Regions from separate parts of the Kosakonia calanthes genome, predicted to be linked through region 2. Evidence: riboswitches for the same ligand, from Rfam matches in the RefSeq annotation. Region 2 holds a riboswitch; the other holds the start of a gene.

Region 1 (3,411 bases), 2.2 Mb from region 2:
GTCCACGGGGTTAACGGAAATGGCTTTCACTTCCACCAGCAGATCGTGGCCGCTGGCTTGCGGTTGTGGCAGGTCGATATCCGAGAGGTATTCCAGATTGCTACTGCCTGCGGCAGCACGGGTAATGGCGATCGCTTTCATCTTTGCTCCGTTAATGCGTTGTGTGTTCGCTAAGGGTAGTCAACACAACGCTTATGAAAAACCCGCGAAACGGAGCAGCACTTATCCTTGAGGAGTGAAAATAGTGGATGGGCAGCACCTGAACGTATTCTGATAATGGTCCACTATGTCGCTGTAACTACTTGTTCGCGTATTGTCCGGCAGTGGCCTCGTACGTAATCTCTGGGCGCATTTAGTGATTCGAACCATTAATGAGCAGGAAGAGAGCGATGTCTAAAAAGAAAGGAAGTGGCGTCACTTCAATGCCGCATGATGCCGTGTTCAAACAATTTCTGACGCACCCGGATATCGCCCGTGATTTCCTGGGGCTGCATCTACCGGAAAGGCTGCTTGCCATTTGCGATTTAAATACGCTGCAACTGGCACCGGGAAGCTTTGTCGATGAAAGCTTGCGCGCGCTTTACAGTGATGTGCTTTATAGCCTGAAAACAACGCGTGGTGACGGGTATATTCAAGTACTGATTGAGCATCAGTCGACGCCAGACAGCGAAATGGCTTTTCGTTTGATTCGTTATGCACTAGCCGCGATGCAGCGGCATCTGGATGCAGGGCATGAAAAGCTGCCGCTGGTCATTCCGGTATTGTTTTATACCGGTAAACGTAGCCCTTATCCCTATTCAACTAATTGGCTTGATATGTTTCATGATCCTTCCACCGCGCAAACGCTTTACAGCAGCCATTTTCCGTTAGTTGATGTAACAATGATTCCTGATGATGAAATCATGAACCACCGTAGTATGGCGGCACTGACCCTGCTGCAAAAACACATTCAACAGCGGGATGTTGACGAATTATTGGACAGGTTGACTGAAATTCTGTTGGCTGAGTACATAACGGGACAGCAATTGGTTTCGTTGATAAACTACCTGGTGTATGTCGGTGAAACGCCCGATGCCGAAGGTTTTATACGTCAACTGGCGCAGCGGGTGCCGCAATATAAGGACGAACTGATGACCATCGCGCAACAGCTTGAACAAAAAGGTATTAGCCAAGGACTCAAACAAGGCCTCAAACAGGGCCTCGAGCAAGGTCTTGAACAAGGTCTCGAGCAAGGTCTTGAACAAGGTCTCGAACAAGGCCGACAGCAGGAGGCACTGAAAATTGCCCGCACCATGCTGCAAAACGGGCTTGATAGCCAGACCGTTATGAAAATGACCGGGCTTTCTGAGGCTGAAGTGACGCAACTCTGCCATTAATTTCACGTGTTGATAACGGGGTTTATTGCGCCGGGGCGTGAGAAAAGCCCGTTTACAACGCTTCTGACCGGCATTATCCTGATTGCCGGTCAATAAAATGTTAATGACAACTTATTGATTTTAAATGACTCGGGGTGCCCTTCTTTGTGAAGGCTGAGAAATACCCGTACCACCTGATCTGGATAATGCCAGCGTAGGGAAGTCAGATGCCCGCCCGGCATCCCTTCTTCACGCCGGGCAGGAGCGACATCATGCAACCTGACCTGCTTGATCGTGTGCAAACCGCACACGCGTTACAGCAATTTCGCCATCTTTCCCCCCTCGTACACTGTATGACGAACGACGTCGTACAAACCTTTACCGCCAACGTATTGCTGGCGCTCGGCGCTTCGCCTGCGATGGTGATTGAGCGTGACGAAGCCCGGCAATTCAGCGCCATCGCAGATGCGCTATTGATCAATGTCGGCACGCTCACCCGCGAACGCGCGGATGCCATGCAGGCGGCGGTCGACAGCGCGAATGCGGTGCATAAACCCTGGACACTCGATCCCGTCGCCGTTGGCGCGCTGACCTTCCGTTCGGAATTCTGCCAGCAGCTTCTGGCGCGGCACCCTGCCGCCATTCGCGCTAACGCCTCTGAAATCCTCGCCCTTGCCGGAATGCCTGCCGGTGGGCGCGGCGTTGACACCACCGATACCGCCAGTACTGCGCTGCCAGCCGCGCAAAAACTGGCGCGGCAAACCGGGGCGGTTGTCGCGGTCACCGGAGAAGTGGATTACATCACTGACGGTTCGCGGACATTGATGGTCACCGGCGGGCATGTGCTGATGACGCGCGTGGTCGGCACCGGCTGCGCGCTCTCTGCCGTCGTTGCCGCAAGCTGTGCATTGCCTGGCGACAGGCTGGTCAATGTCGCTGCGGCCTGTGCATTTATGGCGCAAGCGGGCAGCCTGGCGGTGGCGCAAAGCCAGGGGCCGGGCAGTTTTGTCCCGGCGTTTCTCGACGCGTTGTATGCATTGGGTGGGGAGGTTCGCGTATGAAACGGATCAACGCATTAACCATTGCTGGCACCGATCCCAGCGGCGGCGCGGGTATTCAGGCGGATCTAAAAACGTTTTCAGCCCTCGGCGCGTATGGCTGTTCGGTGATCACCGCGCTGGTGGCGCAAAACACGCGCGGTGTGCAGTCGGTTTACCGCATTGAGCCGGATTTTGTCGCCGCCCAGCTTGATTCCGTGCTGAGCGATGTGCGCATCGACACCACCAAAATCGGCATGCTGGCGGAAACGGATATTGTGGAAGCCGTCGCCGAGCGGTTGCGTCGCTACCAGGTGCGCAATGTGGTGCTGGACACGGTGATGCTCGCCAAAAGCGGTGACCCGCTGTTATCGCCGTCCGCGGTCGTGGCGCTGCGCCAGCATTTACTGCCGCAAGTTTCACTTATTACGCCTAACTTGCCGGAAGCCGCCGCGCTGCTCGATGCGCCTCACGCCCATAATGAACACGAAATGCATGCCCAGGGCAAAGCGCTGCTGGCGCTCGGTTGCGAAGCGGTGTTGATGAAAGGCGGTCATTTAGACGATGCCGAAAGCCCGGACTGGCTGTTCACCCGTGACGGCGCGCAGCGCTTCACCGCCCCACGGATAAATACGAAAAATACCCACGGAACCGGCTGCACACTCTCTGCCGCGCTGGCGGCGCTGCGACCGCGTCATGCCGACTGGAATTCAACCATTGTGGAGGCGAAAAACTGGCTGACCGCCGCGCTGGCACAGGCCGATTCGCTGGAAGTGGGGCACGGCATCGGCCCGGTTCACCACTTCCATCAATGGTGGTAAATCAGGATCCGAAACGTGCCAGCAGATAATGCTGAAAAAAAGGGCGGCGGTGGAAAATCTCGCGTCACGGTACCAGGCTTATTTTTGCCCATCGCAAGGATGGGTAAGGATAATCCAATTCGCCTCGCGCGAAGCTTACGGGAGCATAGCTATGACTGATATTGTGCAGTTGCTTGGCAAAGACGCCGAAAGCCTACT
Region 2 (3,411 bases):
CATCTGGATCAACGCCAGCATCGCCGCGCGCGCCGGATCAAAGTCAAAACTCAATGCCTGGTAAATCGCCAGCTCGATGGTGGTGGCTTGCGGCCCACCGCCCAGCGACAGCACGGTGGCGAAACTGGCAAAACAGAGCATAAAAATGAGGGCCGCAACGGGAGGAATTTGGCGGCGCAGCCACGGCCATTCGACAAAGCGGAAGAACGCCCAGCCGCGCATACCGAGTTGTGCCGCCAACTGGCGCTGCTCGCCGGGGATTTGCTCAAGGGATTGCAACAGCAGGCGCGAAGCCATCGGCAGGTTAAAAAAGACGTGCGCCAGCAAAATGCCCTGTAAACCGTAGGGCGAGAATGTCCACTCAAGCCCGATGTATTGGCAAAGTGCGGCAAGCCAGCCCTGGCGGCCATAAACGCTGAGAATACCGAACACCGCGACCAGCACCGGCAGGATCAGCGTCATTGCGCACAGGCGCAGCAGCATCAGGCGGCCGGGAAAACGGCGGCGATAGAGTGCGCGAGCGAGGAAAACCGCCGGTACGACAGAGAGCAGGGCAGAGAGAAACGCCTGCCAGAAGGAGAAACGCACCACATGCCACAGGTAGCTGTCCTGTAAAAAGTCGGACATCCCGGTTTGCGGCGCGTTTTGCCACAGCGCGAAAAAGGCCGCCAGCGCCACCGCCACCATCACGGTGGCGGCGGTGAGGCCAGGAAGCAGCCAGCCGGCAATCAGCGGCTGACGGCGCGTTGCCATGTATTAATCCATGTTGCGCGTTGGCTGGCGACATCCTGCGGGGTGAATTCAAGGGAAGTTTGTGGTTTCACCAGTTGATCAAAGCCCGCAGGCAGCGTCACGTTACTGACCGGGTACATCCAGTTACCGGTGGGAATGGTGCTCTGGAAAGACGGGGAAATCATAAACTTGAGGAATTTCTCCGCCAGTTCCGGCTGTTTACTGGCAGCGGTGCGGGCGGCCACTTCCACCTGCAAATAGTGGCCTTCGCTGAAATCCGCCGCCGCGTAGTTATCTTTCTTCTCTTCGATGATGTGGTACGCCGGAGAGGTGGTGTAGCTCAGCACCAAATCGCTTTCCCCTTTCAGGAACAGACCGTAGGCTTCACTCCAGCCTTTGGTGACGGTGACTGTTTTCGCGGCGAGCTTCTGCCAGGCTTCCGGCGCTTTATCGCCGTAGACTTTTTGCATCCACAGCAGCAGACCCAGCCCCGGCGTACTGGTGCGCGGATCTTCATAGATAACTCGCCATTTCTGTGGGCTTTCGACCAGTTCTTTCAGGCTTTTTGGCGGATTTTTCAGTTTGTTTTTATCGTAGACAAAGGCGAACCAGCCGTAATCGAAGGGCACGAAAGTCTCATCTTTCCAGCCGCCAGGGACGTTGACCGTGTCAGTGGCGACGCCGCTTTTGGCGAACAGTTTGGTCTGTGTGGCGGCGTCCAGCAGGTTGTTATCCAGCCCGAGCACCACGTCAGCTTTGCTGTTTTTGCCTTCCATTCGCAGGCGATTGAGCAGCGAGACACCATCTTCCAGCGCCACGAATTTCAGTTCACAGTTGCAGTCGGCTTCAAAGGCTTTTTTTACCGCAGGGCCAGGACCCCAATCGGCGGCAAAGGAGTCGTAGGTGTAGACGGTCAGAACAGGTTTCGCAAAGACAGGCGCTGCGAACAGCAGCAGGAATGGCAGAGATTTTTTTAACACTTTGCACCTCAAAATGGGTGGCAAAGGATTTTGAGCGAGAGCCTCAAATCCCTTCGCCGGCGTTATCCGGATCAGGTTCGACGGGTATTTTCTCAGCACACGCTTATGGCGCAGCACCCCGTTGAGAACGCCGCTATTGTAATGATTTGGTAAAAAATTCGAAAGCTTTAAGGATCGGGCGGCGCAAACCAGGCGGATTTAAAGTCAAACCAGCCCAGCGTGTTCATGCGCAGGCCGCGCATGGTGCGTTGCCCCTGAATGCGCAGCCAGTGGTGGATCAGCGGCACAATGGCTTTGCTGGCCAGCAACTGCTGCGACCAGACAGCAAGATTCATCTCCCCGGCGCGCCAGGTTGCGGCATCGGCCTGCCAGTCGAGAGGAATACAATGTTGCAACAAAGGCACTTCATACAGATTGGCGAACACCGAGAAATCGAGCGGCAGGGTGAAGTTCGCGCTGTTGAGCCAGATATCGCTGCTGGCTTCGCCGCGGTGCCACTCATCGTAATCCACTTCCTGAATGATCAGTTTCACACCGTGTTCCGCCAGCAAGGTGCTCATGGTGTCGGCAATGGCCTGGTGCTCGTTATGTTCGCGGTAGAAAGTGAGCGTCAGCGTTTCCAGCCCGGCGGGCTTTTCACCGCTGCCGGGGCGCGCATGGTGCCAGCGCGGCAACAAACCATAGGCCGGGAACCAGTAGCGCTGATTATGCTCGCTGGCGTGCCACAGCAAATTGGTCGGCGAGAGGATTTGGCTGACCCATTCTCTGACCGCCGGGTTCGCTCCCCGGCTGGATCGCGCGTCGAACAGCAGGTAATAACACCCCTCTTCGAGGCGGCTTTCCACCGCTTTTTCCCCCTCGGTTGGGCCTTCCAGCGTCAGGCCGCAGGTCGGTTCATCGGCAAGATCCGGCAGCACCCAGACATTGACCTCATCGATCAACGCGCGAAAACCAAAGTAATCTTCAAAGGCGTGAATTTTGAGTTGATTGCTGGTATTGCGCGTCACGGCGTAAGGCCCGGTGCCAATGGGCTGGCTGGCGAAATTTGCCAGCGTGCTCCATTCCTGCGGCAAAATCATCGACGGCACATGGCCCATCAACCACGGTAGCCAGTTGTCCGGCTGTGAAAGATGAATGTCCAGCGTCCACGCCGTTGGGGAGATGATGTCGCGGATGTGCGAGTAAAGCGGCAGAGCGGTGGCGCGTTGTAATGAGGCAATCACATCGCGCATTTCCAGTTCGCGGCCATTGTGAAAATGGATGCCGGGGCGTAAATAAAAACGCCAATGTAAAGGGGAAATCGCTTTCCAGTGATGGGCGATATCCGCTTCGAGTTCCCCATTTTCCTCATTTATACGCGTTAAGGTACTGAAGATTTGCCGCGCCATATGCGTTTCGGAACGGCGTAATGGCGTACCGGGAAGCAGGTTGCGCAGCGGGCGGTAATAGAGTACGCGCAGAATATGCCGCCCCTGGCGAAAACTTCTGCCGAGATGCGAGACCAGCATCTGGCGCACGGCGGTTTTATCCCCCACCAGTTGCACCAGTTGATCGATGCGATCCTGCTCCAGTAAATCTTCGGCGCGCTGTTGCTGAAGCGCGAGACCCGTATAAAGGAAGCTCAGGCGTGAGCGTTTGCCGCGCCCGGCTTCGGCTTCCCATGTCAACCAGCCGCGCTCCTGCATGGTGTTGAGCAGCG

The links. A riboswitch is a leader RNA that binds a small molecule or an ion and turns the genes downstream of it on or off. The one in region 2 is predicted to bind thiamine pyrophosphate.
Region 1: another riboswitch for thiamine pyrophosphate. It lies ahead of thiM (hydroxyethylthiazole kinase); the one in region 2 lies ahead of thiB (thiamine ABC transporter substrate binding subunit).

What each region holds. Positions count from the first base shown of each region.
Region 1 covers NZ_CP151800.1:1,708,186-1,711,596, forward strand. Annotated here, with positions in the region: gene AAEY27_RS07975 (zinc-binding alcohol dehydrogenase family protein) at 1-141, opposite strand, end outside; gene AAEY27_RS07980 (Rpn family recombination-promoting nuclease/putative transposase) at 390-1,376, shown strand; TPP riboswitch at 1,497-1,593, shown strand; gene thiM (hydroxyethylthiazole kinase) at 1,628-2,416, shown strand; gene thiD (bifunctional hydroxymethylpyrimidine kinase/phosphomethylpyrimidine kinase) at 2,413-3,213, shown strand; gene fbaB (class I fructose-bisphosphate aldolase) at 3,365-3,411, shown strand, end outside.
Region 2 covers NZ_CP151800.1:3,909,917-3,913,327, reverse strand. Annotated here, with positions in the region: gene thiP (thiamine/thiamine pyrophosphate ABC transporter permease ThiP) at 1-753, opposite strand, end outside; gene thiB (thiamine ABC transporter substrate binding subunit) at 729-1,712, opposite strand; TPP riboswitch at 1,743-1,843, opposite strand; gene sgrR (HTH-type transcriptional regulator SgrR) at 1,880-3,411, opposite strand, start outside.